2 regions of the Metabacillus sp. B2-18 genome follow, and region 1 is predicted to be linked to the other one. Evidence: riboswitches for the same ligand, from Rfam matches in the RefSeq annotation. Region 1 holds a riboswitch; the other holds the start of a gene.
The links. Region 1 has a riboswitch for S-adenosylmethionine ahead of LPC09_RS20925 (methionine ABC transporter ATP-binding protein). Riboswitches for the same ligand answer to the same signal wherever they lie in the genome.
Positions count from the first base shown of each region.

Region 2: linked by a shared signal. The riboswitch ahead of LPC09_RS05100 (methionine biosynthesis PLP-dependent protein) and the one ahead of LPC09_RS20925 (methionine ABC transporter ATP-binding protein) in region 1 are both predicted to bind S-adenosylmethionine.

Region 1 covers NZ_CP088245.1:4,105,800-4,113,664, forward strand. The annotation lists gene sufD (Fe-S cluster assembly protein SufD) at 1-681, opposite strand, end outside; gene sufC (Fe-S cluster assembly ATPase SufC) at 702-1,487, opposite strand; gene LPC09_RS20905 (YuzK family famiily protein) at 1,873-2,013, opposite strand; gene LPC09_RS20910 (carboxymuconolactone decarboxylase family protein) at 2,243-2,611, opposite strand; gene LPC09_RS20915 (MetQ/NlpA family ABC transporter substrate-binding protein) at 2,753-3,604, opposite strand; gene LPC09_RS20920 (methionine ABC transporter permease) at 3,617-4,285, opposite strand; gene LPC09_RS20925 (methionine ABC transporter ATP-binding protein) at 4,278-5,303, opposite strand; SAM riboswitch class I at 5,407-5,513, opposite strand; gene LPC09_RS20930 (O-acetylhomoserine aminocarboxypropyltransferase/cysteine synthase family protein) at 5,709-7,022, opposite strand; gene LPC09_RS20935 (SCP2 sterol-binding domain-containing protein) at 7,148-7,465, opposite strand; gene LPC09_RS20940 (thioredoxin family protein) at 7,602-7,865, opposite strand, start outside.
Region 2 covers NZ_CP088245.1:967,413-975,277, forward strand. The annotation lists gene LPC09_RS05085 (ABC transporter permease) at 1-76, shown strand, start outside; gene LPC09_RS05090 (aliphatic sulfonate ABC transporter substrate-binding protein) at 219-1,223, shown strand; gene LPC09_RS05095 (SCO family protein) at 1,233-1,805, shown strand; SAM riboswitch class I at 1,875-1,960, shown strand; gene LPC09_RS05100 (methionine biosynthesis PLP-dependent protein) at 2,343-3,467, shown strand; gene metC (cystathionine beta-lyase) at 3,454-4,638, shown strand; gene LPC09_RS05110 (spore coat protein) at 4,762-5,061, opposite strand; gene LPC09_RS05115 (hypothetical protein) at 5,079-5,279, opposite strand; gene LPC09_RS05120 (zinc-dependent alcohol dehydrogenase) at 5,297-6,433, opposite strand; gene LPC09_RS05125 (spore coat protein) at 6,451-6,819, opposite strand; gene LPC09_RS05130 (spore gernimation protein GerQ) at 6,836-7,081, opposite strand; gene ftsZ (cell division protein FtsZ) at 7,282-7,865, shown strand, end outside.

The DNA.
Region 1 (7,865 bases):
TACACGAGCATTTGTATTAGCAAATACTTCTGAGATGATGTTAAACACACCCTCTACATTTTGAACAGTAGAAATATAGTTTTCTACATAAGTTACTGAGCTATTATCATCAGCTACAACAATTACGTGGTTGAATAATGTTGTATTAGGGTTGTCATGAACAAATACTGACTGAATTGGTTCTGCTACTTCTACATTTTTTGGGACATAAACAAATACCCCACCGTTATGAAGAGCTGCATGTAAAGCAGTTAAGCGGTGCTCGTCAACCTTCACCCCGTCCGTCATAAAGTATTTTTGTAGCAAGTCAGAATGCTCTTTTGCTGCAGTATGGATATCTGTTAGGATGACACCTTTATCTTTTAATTCAGAAGATAATGAAGTATATGCAGCTGTATTGTTAACTTGAACATATAAGTTTTTAGTTGTAGACTCAAGGTCAATTAATGATTTCACATCTTCATGTAAGTCATTTAATGAGTCTAATTTTGCACTCTCAACAGTATGTTCTTTAAAATTTGTAAAATTCCATTTATCGATTTTTGTTTTATCCGGTTTAGGCATAGGAAGATCCTCTAGCTTGGCAAAAGCTTGTAAGCGAAGATCTGTAAGCCAATCCGGCTCACCAAGCTGTTTTGAATAGCTTGAGACATAATCCTGATTGATCGTTAATGTTTCCATCGTCTTAGTCCCCCTTACTATTATGCTTCTTGCCCAACAGTTTCGTCTTCAATACCTAATTCTTGTTTAATCCAGTCATAGCCTTCTGCTTCTAAACGTTGAGCTAGCTCAGGGCCACCTGATTTAACAACACGTCCTTGCATCATTACATGTACTTTATCTGGAGTGATGTAGTTTAATAAACGTTGGTAGTGAGTAATCATTAAGCAACCGAACTCTTCACTACGCATTTTGTTGATTCCTTTTGCAACAATTTTTAATGCATCAATATCTAGACCAGAGTCAATTTCATCTAGAATAGCAATTTTTGGTTCAATCATCATTAATTGAAGGATTTCATTACGTTTTTTCTCTCCGCCGGAGAAACCTTCATTTAAATAACGTTGTGCCATATCTTGATCCATTTCAAGCTCATCCATGTTTGCATCCATTTTACGAATGAATTTCATTAAAGAGATTTCATCGCCTTCTTCTCTGCGGGCGTTAATAGAAGAACGTAAGAAATCCGCGTTTGTTACCCCACTGATTTCACTTGGATATTGCATAGCTAAAAATAGACCTGCACGAGCACGCTCGTCTACTTCCATTTCTAATACATCTTCCCCATCTAATGTAATGCTACCTTGTGTTACCTCATACTTTGGGTGCCCCATGATTGCTGAAGATAAAGTAGATTTACCTGTCCCGTTTGGCCCCATGATTGCATGGAACTCTCCGCCTTTTATTTCAAGATTTACACCTTTTAGAATTTCTTTCCCATCAATTTCTACGTGTAAATCCTTAATGATTAATGTAGAGCCTGCCATAATGATACCTCCAATAATATATAAAGTTTACTAATTCTCATTTTATTCTCATTCTAATATTATAACAAATGAAAAGTGAACACAACCTTTAAGGAATAGAGTCGAATTTTGACATTAAAATATCTATCCTAACTTTGATAAATTCACATTAAAAAATTTATGTAAATAGAGAAATTAGACAGTTTCTACTATATAACACATTGCTCTGTGAATCTACCTTGAGACCCTAGTTTATTTTTCACCTTTTAAGAAAAAACATTCTCTTTGTGATGAAGGAAATTAGAGGGTTAAGTATGTGAATTTGGAGTAAACACGCTTTTTCCTCCCTAATGTCTTTCCATTAAAAAAGAAGAACCAGTTATTCTGGTTCTTCCATCTATAGGCTTTACTTTTTCATTTTTCTTTCAACATCAGCATAAATCAACTGACTTTTACGATAATCTTCTTCACGGCTCTTTTCAACATCCATACGTTTATCATGCTTACTAGCATATTCAGCGTACCCTATACCATGAGAATGATGCATCGCCTTTTCCATTTCAGTTGTGTAATTGAGATCAATTGACTCTTGATTCGAGTGAATAATGAATCAATCCTTTCAGCTTTATTTTACATATAAAGCTTATCAAGAATATTCAAACAACTCAAAGTTCGTAAGATAATCTCACAAACCGTAATATTTGAAATTGATTCATTCTGTAAAAATAACCAACTATTTTTGTAATTTCCCTCAAAAATACTCTATATTACTCGATTTATTGTTTTAGTTGGTTTAACTCTGTTATACATTCTTGAACTAATGTAACAGCTTGGCTCATTGCTGCTCCACCACCAAATGCAGCTGTAACACCAACAGTTTCTAAAATTTCTTCTTCACTAGCACCGTTGTCCAAGCATCCTTTTGCATGGTAGATAATGCAGTATTCATCTTGGGTATTCACTGCAATTCCTAATGCAATTAAATGTTTTTCTTTTTTTGATAGTGTCCCTTCAGCAAAACAAGCTTCAGTAAAAGCATTATAATGGCGTGCAATCTCCGGCATCTTTTGTGTGAAAGTACCTAATCCACTTTTATATTCATGTAAAGCAGCTTCCGTAGAATTTCTAGGCTCATGATATTCCATTTTCAATAACAACTCCATTCATAACTTAATCAATCAGTAATAGTATGTATTTTTCAAACCATTGTATACAAACTTGGTGACTGAAGAATCCAATAAAAAAAGAGACCTGTTGTTTACAGATCTCTTAAAGGATTTCTTAAATTAGTCATTTACAGGCAGTACTGAACCTGGGTATTTTGTATTAATAAAATCCTTAATTTCTTGAGATTTTAATACTTCTACAAGAGTCTTAATCTCTTCCTTGTCTTTATCCTCACTACGAACAACAATGATGTTTGCATAAGGGTTATTTTCACCAGCTTCTAGAGCTACAGCATCTTCTGCTGGATTTAATCCTGCTGCAAGTGCGTAGTTACCATTGATAATAACTGCATCACCTTCGTTATTTTCATAAGCACTTGCCAACATTTCTGGTGCAACACTATCATCAATTTCTAGGTTTTTAGCATTTTCAACGATATCATCTTTTGTTGCATTAATTTTATCAACATCTGGATTTAATTTAATTAGACCTTTTTCTTCAAGTTGTGCTAACACGCGTCCCATTTCTGCAACGTTGTTACTCATGATAATTTTTGCACCTTCAGGTAACTCTTCAAGTGTTTTGTATTCTTTTGAGTAAATACCAAAAGGCTCAATATGAATTGCTCCAACATTTGCAAGATCAAAATCATTTTCTTTAATTGCATTGTCTAAATATGGAACATGCTGGAAGTAGTTTGCATCCAGGTCACCTTCAGCAAGCGCTGGGTTAATTAATGGATAATCTGAAAACTCTTCGATGTCTAATTCAATACCTTTGTCTGCTAACAGTGGTTTTGCTTCTTCTAAAATTTCTGCATGAGGAACAGTTGTCGCTCCAACTTTTAGTACTTTCGTTTCTTGCTCAGTCCCTGTGTTTTCTTCTTGAGTTGTTTCATTTTCGCCTCCGCCACATGCAACAAGTAGAATAGCGAAAATTGTTAATACTAGTGATAAAAGATATTTTTTCATCATTTTTTCCTCCTAACGTTTATCGATAGCTTTAACTAATATATCTCCAATAAATTGGATAATAAACACAATAATTAAGATAAAAATGGTTGCTACAATGGTTACTTCAAAATTATTACGCTGGAATCCTTCTCGATAAGCAAGGTCACCAAGACCTCCAGCACCTACTACTCCGGCCATAGCTGTATAACCAACCAATGCGATTGCAGTAACTGTAATCCCTGAAACCAAAGCTGGTAAAGATTCCGGTAATAGTACTCTCAACATAATTGTCGACGTTTTTGCTCCCATCGATTTAGCTGCTTCAATAACACCTTTGTCAACTTCCCTTAAAGCAAGCTCAACCATCCTTGCGTAAAATGGAGCGGATCCAATAATTAGTGCGGGTAAAGCAGCATTTTCTCCCAGAATTGACCCAACTACAACTTTAGTGAAGGGTAAGAGTAAAATAACAAGGATAATAAACGGAATTGACCGAAATATATTTACGATTCCAGATAAAATTGTATTAAGTATACTGTTACCCCAGATATTGCCTTTTGAAGTTAAGAATAAAAGTAAACCAAGTATAATTCCTAAGAAAAAAGTGACGACAACCGAAACTCCTGTCATGTAAGTTGTTTCATAAGTTGCCTCCCATACTTTTTCCCATTTTACATTTGGAAGAAACTGATTAAGCATTCGCCAGCACCTCCACTTCTACTTGTTGTTCTCCAATATAAGCAACTGCACGGTTAATTTCATCAAGATCTCCATCTATATGCAAAAATAATGAACCATAAGAGCCATTTTGCGTTTGTGAAATTTTACCTTGTACAATATTCACTTCAATATTAAATTTCCTAATAATATTGCTAATCAATGGTCTTTCTGTACCTTCACCAACAAATGTTAGCTGAAGTACTTTTCCAGAACGATAATTTTCTAGTAGTAGGTCAATTGCTTCCTTCGTATCATCCGGCTCTGAGATTTGTTTAACGAACGTTTTTGTTATAGGTTTCTGAGGGTTTCTGAAAACATCCAATACATTTCCTTGTTCAACCACTTCACCATTTTCCATAACAGCTACTCGATGACAAATTTTACGAATGACATGCATTTCATGTGTAATTAATACGATTGTTAAGCCTAGTCGTTTATTAATATCAACAAGCAGGTCTAGAATTGAATCTGTTGTTTGGGGATCAAGTGCTGATGTAGCTTCATCACATAATAAAACCTTGGGATTATTCGCTAACGCTCTGGCAATCCCAACACGTTGTTTTTGACCACCACTAAGTTGAGAAGGGTATGCATTCTCTCTTCCTTCCAGTCCAACCAGCTTAATAAGCTCATCAACACGTTTAAGTCGTTTCGCTTTACTTACTCCTGCAATTTCTAAAGGAAATGCAATATTCTCTCTCACTGTTCTTGACCACAATAAGTTAAAGTGTTGAAAGATCATGCTTATTTCTAAGCGTGCTTTACGCAACTTTGTACCAGAAATTGAGCCAATCTGACTACCTGCCACAACGACTTCCCCACTAGTTGGTTTTTCTAGTCCATTTAACAAACGGATCAATGAACTTTTTCCGGCTCCACTATATCCTATAACTCCGAATATTTCACCTTTTTTAATTTCAAGGTTTACATTGTTAACAGCTTGAACAGAGCCGCTCTTTGTTTTATAAACTTTATTAACATTTGATAATGTTATCATTTTGTCACCTTCTTCCTTTATTCCTTTACTATTTCTACCGTTCATTTTTTTACATATAAAAAACCTTCCTGCAAAATGAGCAGAAAGGCGCTTGAATACCTTTCTCTCATCTCTCAAAGCATCTGCTTTGTGTGAATTGGCACCATTTCAGAATGAACTGATGGTTGCCGGGCTTCATCGGGCACTTCCCTCCACCTCTCTTGATAAGAGTTAAATATTTGATTGTCTTTTTAAGTACGATTGTGATTGTATCATGTGTTGAAAATCAATGTCAATTATTTATTTTCTTAAAATAGCTTACTTTTTTCACTGTGATTTTACATTTCAAATATGAAAAGGGTTGCATTTATCTGCAACCCCTTTCAATATTATACAATAAATAATATTATTAGAATATTTCATTAATTAAGAATTTACTTTCTCCATTCCTTTTACACCTGTTGCTTCAAAAATAGCTTGATCTAAATCTTCTATTAAATCCTCTATATGTTCAATTCCTACTGATAAGCGGATCAAATCTTCTGTTACACCAGATTTCTTTAAATCTTCAACGCCTAGTTGTTGATGAGTTGTACTCGCAGGATGAATGATTAAGCTTTTCGCATCTCCAACATTTGCTACATGTGACCAAAGTTCAACGTTGTTAATAAGAGCTGCACCAGCCTCTCTTCCGCCCTTGATACCGAATACTACTACAGAACCAGCACCCTTAGGTAAGTATTTAGCAGCTAAGTCCTTCGCAGGGTGTTGGCTATTTTCAGGGTATAGAACCCACTCAACAGCTGGGTGACTTTCTAAATATTGCACCATTTTCCTTGCATTTGATACATGTTCCTTCATACGGACATGAAGGGTTTCTAGACCAAGATTAAATTGAAAGGCATTGTATGGGCTAATAGCTGGGCCTAAATCTCTTAATAACTGAACTCTCGCTTTAATAATATACGCTTGTTCTCCTAATGCTTCAGCATAAACTAAATCATGATAGCTAGGATCAGGAGTTGTAAACCCAGGGAATTTTGGACTATTCCAGTCAAATTTACCTCCATCTACAATGACTCCACCAAGAGTTGTACCATTCCCAAGCAACCATTTTGTTGCAGAATGAACAACAATGTCGGCACCATGATCGATAGGTCTGCATAGATACGGTGTGGCAAATGTGTTATCCACAATCAATGGAATTCCAGCTTCATGAGCAATTTCAGCAACTGCCTCGATATCAAGAACATCTAAGCTTGGATTTCCAATTGTCTCTGCAAAAATAGCTTTTGTCTTCGGAGTAATAGCTGATCGGAAATTTTCCGGATTCTTTGGATCAACAAAAATAGTATTGATTCCGTACTTTGGTAATGTGTTAGCAAAAAGGTTATATGTACCTCCATATAATGTAGAAGCTGATACGATCTCATCACCAGAACCAGCTAGATTTAAAACCGATAATGTAATCGCTGCCATTCCACTTGCTACAGCTAAACTTCCGATTCCACCTTCCAGTTCAGCAATTCTTTCTTCAAAGACAGATGAAGTTGGATTATGAATTCTTGTATAAATATATCCAGGCTCCTTTAATCCAAATAAATTTGCCGCATGCTCGGTATTTTCAAATAAATAAGCATTTGATTGATAAATTGGAACAGCTCTTGCACCTGTCATTGAATCTTTCTTTAACCCTCCATGAATGGTTACCGTTTCTGGGCGATAAAGTTTCTCTTTCATCTTCTTCCTCCTATTATACATTCTTAATGTCTACTAATAGGTGTGATAACAAGATGTAGTATTCTTTCCTAGACTACTTTAATGGTAATAGAAGTTGTGTTTGAAGTATATAAGAATTTTTAAGTTTAGATTAATTTAATTAAAGCCTCTAGCCTAAGAAAATCTCGATATGAGCCTTTTATTGATAATTTCCCAAACGATATAAGTTGCTTTAAACTTATCGGATGAAGAAAAACCTCTTCTAAGTCTGATTCTTCTCCTTCTATAACAAAATCAACATGAACTGGTTGAATCGATAATAGTTTTGATTCACTTGATGAAAGTTCTAAAAAATGACTCCCTTTATCTGTTGAACGAAATTCTACAATTAATTTTCGTTTTAAAAGAATGGGTGTTATTAAATTTCCTTTATTCAAGCTTGAGACAAAAGTTGTTAAAAACATAAAAAGAATCCTCCCGATCTCAACAAGGTTATGTTTATATAACTTCATTGAAGGTCGAAAGAATCCTCTATAAATAACTCGACAGTTTCTGCTTTTCTTTCGTAAAATCAGTCTATTTCCCGAGAAATATGTCAAATTAGCAGGCATATTGTTTGATTAAGTCAAAAAGATGTGTGACAGATTGGAAAGCATATACTTTTTCTTTCATTTCACCGTTCTCAGTAATAATTAGGCAAGGTACACTCTCAATTCCTAATCGTTTCGCATCTTCAGGATAATAATTTAGATTTACGGAGTAAATGTCCAAAGTGGGGATCATTTCATCAACGACCGTTAACATTTTCTTCGCTACTTGACATGTCCCACACATTGGTGTGTAAAGGTACGTAATTTGAATACC
Region 2 (7,865 bases), 2.0 Mb from region 1:
TGGTGTTATTGTCGATTTACTCTTTTTCCAACGTATTGAGAAAAACGTAATGAAAAAATGGGGATTAGATAGTTGAGGATTTTTTTAATAAAAGCAATTGGTATGTCACCAATTGCTTCAAATCTCACCTCTGACTTCTGACTTCAAGCGTAAAATAAGGTATCAAAGTAAAAGGTTATTTTTAACTTACAATCATTATTCAAAATGGAGGTTACATCATGAAAAAAGGACTTTTATTTGCAATTATTTCAATTTTATTAGTAGGTGTCCTTGCAGCTTGTGGAACTGGTGAATCATCAAATACAAGCGGTAGCGGGAGCACAGAAGAGGTTGTGATTGGATATTTCCCAAACATTGACCACGTACCAGCTATGATTTCTAGAGAAAAAGGTTATTATGAAGAAGCTCTTGGAGAAAACGTAAAAGTAACATACAAAACGTTCCCTGACGGAGCAGCGTTTATGACGGCTTTAAAAACAGGTGAAATACAAGCAGGACTAGTAGGACCAGGTCCAGTTATGAACAACTATGCAAATGGAGCAGACGTGAAAATTATTGCAGGTGCATCTTCAGGTGGTACTGTTGTTGTTGCATCAGCAAAAAGTGGTGTTCAATCAGTTGAGGATGTTTCAGGTAAAACGTTCATCACACCTGGTGTAGGTTGCACACATGATGTTCAAATGGAAACATTTCTTAAAGATTTAGGAATTACATCAGCACGTATTGGTGGAACTCTTAAACATGTAACTGGTAACCCAGCTCAATACGGTGCAATGTTCGAATCAGGTAAAGTAGATCTTGCTGCTGTTCCAGAGCCGTGGGCATCACAATTAGTAAATGACGGTGCAAAAGTAATCGTTGATACAGATGAAATCTCATATGGTACAACATTACCTAACACAGTGTTAGTAACAAGTGGAAAACTAATTGAAGAAAATAAAGAGCTAGTAGCTAATATCGTAAAAGCACATGAGCAAGGCGTTAACTTTATTAACGAAAATCCAGAAGAAGCACGTGATATTGCAATTAAAGCTATCAAAGACATCACAGATCAAGAATTAGACCCAGCGATCGTTGACAGCGCGTGGGAGCGTGTAACATACACTACAGAAGTAAACGCAGATGTTGTTCAAGAATTTGCAAATTCTTCTTATGAATTAAAATTCCTAAAGGAAAAACCAGAATTCAGTGATCTAATCGACACTTCATTCTTAACGAAGTAGGAATCTACCGTGAAAAAAATACTATCAATTGTAATTGCTGTTCTAGCGTTGGTAGGCTGTTCTCAGTCTATCAACCTGGAAGAGCATTTTTCATTAAATGGAACTGTAGAGCCACTGGAAGCCGTGAATCAAAACGGAGAAGCTGTAAGAATGTCTGACTACGAAGACAAAGTTTGGATAGCTACGTTTATTTTTACAAATTGTGATACTGTCTGCTCGCCAATGACTGCTCACATTGCTACACTTCAAGAGCAGTTAAAAGATGAAAAAGCAGAAGCAGAGTTAGTTTCCTTCAGTATTGATCCAGAACATGATACACCTGAAGTGTTAAAAAAGTTTGGAAATCAATTCGGTGCTGATTATGAAACTTGGAACTTTCTAACAGGCTATGATCAAGCAGAAATTGAATCTTTTTCTAATATAAGTTTCTTAGCTCCTGCTGCAAAACTTGAAGGCTCAACTCAATATGTGCACAGTACCTCGATCTTTCTTATGAAAGGTAGTCAAATCCTTGAGCAATACGATGGAGTATCTGACGTACCATTCGAAAAAATTATCGAAGATATCAAACTATTACAATAATTCTATTGCATTCTCCACTTGAATAAGGTACAGTAATAAAAAGTTAAACATTTTAAAAATTTCATATATTTCTTATCAAGAGAGGCAGAGGGACTGGCCCTATGAAGCCTCAGCAACCGGTTCATAACGAGTGAAGATCTGGTGGTTGATGATAGATAAACTCTAAGTAAGTTTTTTACAGCACCGACAGGAAATGAAAAATGAATGGAACAAAGCGCCCTTGTTTGTTACAGGCATTTTTCATTTTCTGTCGAGGCTTGCAGAGCAAGCCGCAAGCACTTGCGTGCTGTGAAAAACTACACAACACTAATTATATGAGTTTACTTATTTAACAACACCATACCAAGACTTCTGCGAGTGCCAAGGTGCTAAATCCAGCAAGCCACACCAGCTTTATGCTTGAGAGATAAGAAGAAGCGCACTTTAACGACACAGTCTTCTTCTTAACGGGGAAGACTTTTTATTTTGCTTTTTTAAGACATGTACACTTTCTCTCATGTACATAATCATTAAATTTATATCTTAGGAGTGACAAACATGAGTAAACGTATCGAAACAAAATTAGCACAAATCGGCAACCGCAGTGAAAATGTAACAGGTACAGTTAACCCGCCAATTTATTTATCAACAGCCTATCGTCACGCAGGTATCGGTGAATCAACTGGATTTGATTATATCCGAACAGGAAACCCTACAAGACTATTAGTCGAAAAAGCGATTGCAGACCTTGAGCATGGCGACCGCGGCTTTGCCTTCAGCTCAGGAATGGCTGCCATCCAAACAATCATGGCCCTCTTCCAAAGTGGAGACGAACTGATCGTTTCTTCGGACCTTTACGGTGGAACATACCGTCTTTTTGAAAGAGAATGGAGAAAATACGGATTATCATTTCAATATGATGATTTCACAAATCCAGCTGAAACGGAAAAATTGATCAATGAAAACACAAAAGCTCTATTCATTGAAACGCCAACAAATCCATTAATGCAGGAAGCGGATATTAAAGAGCTAGTAGGAGTTGCGAAAAAGCATAACATACTCGTGATTGTTGATAACACTTTCTATACACCAGTTCTTCAAACGCCAATCTTAGATGGAGCGGACATTGTCATCCATAGTGCAACAAAATACTTAGGAGGGCACAACGATGTTCTTGCAGGCTTAGTTGTTACGAAGGGGCAGGAACTAAGTGAAGAATTCTTCCAACACCAAAACGCAATTGGTGCTGTTTTATCACCATTTGATTCTTGGTTGTTAATGAGAGGGATGAAAACTTTATCACTTCGTATGAGACAGCATCAGGAAAATGCTCAAAAGGTAGCGGCATTTTTAGAAGAGCATTCTGATGTACTTGATGTCTTATATCCAGGAAAAGGTGGAATGCTTTCATTCCGTTTACAAGATGAAGAATGGATTAATCCGTTTTTGAAAAATCTTAACACGATTTGCTTCGCAGAAAGCTTAGGTGGCATCGAAAGCTTCATCACGTACCCAGCAACACAAACACATATGGATATTCCAGAAGATATTCGAATCGCAAATGGTGTCTGTAATAAGCTGCTACGTTTTTCAGTTGGTGTTGAGCATGCAGAAGATATTATTGAGGATCTAACACAGGCATTTAAAGCAATGAAAGGAGTGGAAGCAGTTGAGCAATCATGATTGGTCATTTCAAACAAAGCTACTTCATAACGAGTCAAAGGTGGACCGCGGCACAGGATCGGTAAGTGTGCCGATTCACCATTCCTCTACTTTTCATCAATTTGATATCGATGAATTTGGGAAATATGATTATGCACGTTCAGGCAACCCTACGCGAGAAGCATTGGAGAGTGCCATTGCAGAATTAGAAGGCGGATCACGTGGATTGGCGTTCTCCTCTGGTATGGCAGCTATTTCTACCGCGTTTTTGCTGTTATCACAAGGAGATCATGTACTTGTAACAGAGGACGTGTATGGGGGGACTTTTCGTATTATCACAGATGTATTAACTCGATTTGGAATTGAGCATACATTTGTAGATATGACAGATCTTCATCAGGTTGCGTCTGAAATTCGTCCTAATACGAAGGTAATTTATATGGAGACACCTTCGAATCCATTGTTAAAAGTAACGGATATTAAGGGGATTGTGAATCTAGCGAAGGCGAATAACTGCTTAACTTTCTTAGATAATACGTTCTTAACACCAGAGTTACAGCGACCTTTAGAGTTAGGCGTTGATGTAGTGTTGCACAGTGCAACGAAGTTTTTAGCGGGGCATAGTGATGTGCTTGCAGGTCTTGCTGTTGTGAAGGATCCTAATTTAGGCGATCGTTTGTATAAATTACAAAATGCATTTGGTGCCGTTCTTGGTGTGCAGGACGCATGGCTAGTTCTTCGTGGATTAAAGACATTGCATGTACGCCTACAGCAGTCTCAAGCATCTGCCTTAAAAATAGCTGAGTTTTTAGCGGAGCACCCGAAGGTAGAAGAGGTATATTACCCAGGCTTGAGCTATCACCCAGGTCATGAAACACAAAACTATCAAGCGGATGGTCCTGGAGCAGTGTTGTCATTTAAATTAGCTGACGCAGCGGCAGTTAAGACTTTGGTTGAAAATGTGGAGCTTCCGGTGTTTGCGGTTAGTTTAGGTGCAGTGGAATCTATATTATCGTATCCTGCTAAAATGTCACATGCGGCAATGCCTCCGGAAGAGCGTGAAAAGCGTGGCATTTCAGATGGACTGTTAAGATTAAGCGTTGGACTTGAGAAGGTTGAGGATTTAATTAAAGACTTTGCTGCAGCTTTGGAGAAGGTGCCTGCTGATGCAAAGAAGAATGTGAATGTGTAAATTTTGAGCTGACTCTTTGTGGAGTCAGTTTTTTTATGGGTGAGGTATTTATTTGATAATAAAAATCCCTTCTCTAAAAGAGGAACAGTTTGTTTTGTTCCTCTATTTGAGAATAAGAGATGCTTAAAGAGTAGGTAATTTCATTGCTGTATCCATATTTTTTAAATTCAGCTGTATTTGTTCATGGGTATCAAATGCATGATACCAGCCTTTTTCCACCATATAACTTGAGATTCTTTCATGCATATCCAGTGCTTCCTCTAAATGACGAGTGAGAGTATGTTTAATTTCTGGAGTGCCTGATTCAGTGAGGGCAATTGCATAGTTTCTTACTCCACTTTTTGCAGAAATTAATAAGTCCATTGCAACAACTTGATCGGTTAATGCTTTCATACCAGTTAAACTTTCAATGATTGAGTTCATGTTCCTTCATCTCCTAACTAATACTTTGGTTTTGCTTTAGAAAGAATGGAGGAGTACTCCTCTAACTGACGGGTTGATATTGTAATATCTTGCTGCATGATGTCTTTTAGTTCTGGATCAGATACAAGTGCTCTCATCGTTTTGGACTTTGTTAAACAAGTTGTCTTAAATGCCGCAATTTCCTGAACTTCAAGAACTTCGTGTAATGCGTAATCCATGACTCTCCTCCTTTTTTTTAAGGTTTTAATACTACTTTGATACAATTATCCGTTCTTGTATCAAAAATTTCATACCCACGTTTTGCTTCACTTAGTGGGAGTACGTGACTAACAACATCACCTGGATCAATTTTTCCAGTAGAAACGAGTTCAAACATGTAAGGCATTAGGTGAATCATTGGAGCTTGCCCAGTGCGGATATTTACGTTTCGTTGCATAATATCTCCTAATGGAAAACCGTTATATCGGCCACCATACACGCCAGTAATTTGGATGGTTCCGCATTTTCGAACAGCTTGAGAAGCCATTACGAGTGCACTCATTGCCCCACCTTGAAGTCTTAAACCGGTCGCTAGGAATTCCATGTCAGTCATTTTTCCGTCCATACCAACTGCGTCGATGACAACATCTGCTCCGCCTTTTGTAATTTCTTTCAGATAACTTCCCACATTTTCATGTTCCTCAAAGTTAACGGTTTCCACTTTGTTTGTTCTTTTTGCATGCTCTAAACGATAGGGAATATAGTCAACAGCAATTACTCTTTTTGCTCCTTTTAACCAACAAAACTTTTGAGCAAAAAGGCCAACTGGGCCACAGCCTAGAACAATGACAGTATCGCCAGCTTTGACACCAGCATTTTCAACACTCCAATAGCCTGTTGACATGGCATCAGCAATGACACTTAACTTCTCATCAGGTTCTTCACAGCTTTCAGGTATTTTAAAGTGAGTAAAATTGGCAAAAGGAACTCTTAAGTATTCAGCTTGTCCACCTGGATAGCCACCAGTGTTACCTGAATAGCCAAAGTATGCACCCATTTCTCCGTTATCATTTGAGTTATCACATTGACTCTCAAGATTGCTTTTACAATATTGACATTCACCACATGCGATATTAAAAGGAATAATTACACGATCCCCTTTTTTTACCTTCGTAACTTCAGGGCCCACCTCTTCTACGATACCCATTGGCTCATGGCCGATCACATAGTCTTCTTGCATATTTGGTATCATTCCGTGGATTAAATGCAAATCAGATCCACAGATGGCTGTACTTGTTACTTTGATAATCATGTCATCTGGCTTTTGGATTTTTGGATCTTCTACTTCTTTTACTTCAACATTTTTGATGCCTTGATAGGTTACGGCCTTCATTCAACTAACCTCCAATGTTAATGTTCATCAGGTGTACGATCAAACATCCCTTTTCGATTGGTTTCAACAGGGAATAGATTCATGTTTCCAACCATAATTGTGTTTTTGGCGGATAGCTGATCTAATTTATATTGTTCTTGTAGATCATGAGGATGAAACCATTTTTTCTCGACCATAAGCTCAGTAATTTCTTGATGCATGGTGATGCTCTGCATTAATTGCTTACGCAGCATGGCTCTTAAGTCAGGTGATGCGGTTTCAGTTAATGCCGTAGCTGTATTTCGTACCGCATCTTTTGCTCGCATAAGAAAATCCATGGCAAACGTGGTATCTGCTAACTCAGGAACATGTAAGGAATTAATTGGATCTAAATGATCGTTATTCAATGCTACTACCTTCCTTTCAATTGATTATTGGTGTTGGACGGCTTTCAGGTACTGGCGCTTCAAAAGGAGCACGTTGATAAATCGCTTGTAACTCGGTTAATGCCTGAATCGATTGATCAACATCTTTTTGCATTAAATTTTTTAGATCTTGATCAAAAACTAGTCCTTGCATAAGCTTTGATTTAGCCACACATAAAGTTTTGAAGTTTATCATTTCATGTAAGTCTATAGATTCATGAGCTGCTAATTTTTGTGAATCCATTATTTGTTAACCTCCCTATTTTGATACGCTTCAGTATTTTCCCCGAATTATGGTCATTCATAATTTGTAAAAAATGACTGCGATTTGATTTCTCAGTTAGTGAACATACAGAAAAAGTTGGAAAACTTCGAATCATATAAGGAGGTACTACGTACGTCTACGTTGAAGTAAGACCTATGGATGAATAAGGAGGAAAGATGATGTTGGATTTTGATATGAATATAGATCAATTCGCCAAAATTAAAGTGATCGGTGTTGGCGGAGGTGGTAATAATGCGGTTAACCGAATGATAGAAGATGGAGTTGAGGGTGTTGAATTTATTGCAGCAAACACAGATGCACAGGCTTTAAATCAATCAAAAGCTGAAATTCGGATGCAAATCGGTGCATCATTAACAAGAGGTTTAGGAGCAGGGGCAAATCCTGAAATTGGTCGAAAAGCAGTGGAAGAAAGTAAAGAGCAGCTTAAAGAAGTATTACAAGGAGCAGATATGGTCTTCGTTACAGCTGGAATGGGTGGTGGAACAGGAACAGGGGCAGCACCTGCTATAGCGGAAATTGCCCGTAATCTTGGTGCTCTAACAATTGGAGTTGTCACACGTCCTTTTAAATTTGAAGGCTCAAAGCGTTCAAAAAATGCTGCAAGCGGTATTGAGGCCATGAAGGAATCAGTTGATACCTTAATTATTATTCCAAATGATCGCTTATTAGAAATTGTTGATAAAAAAACAAATATAATGGATGCTTTCCGTGAAGCAGACAGTGTTCTTCGTCAAGGGGTGCA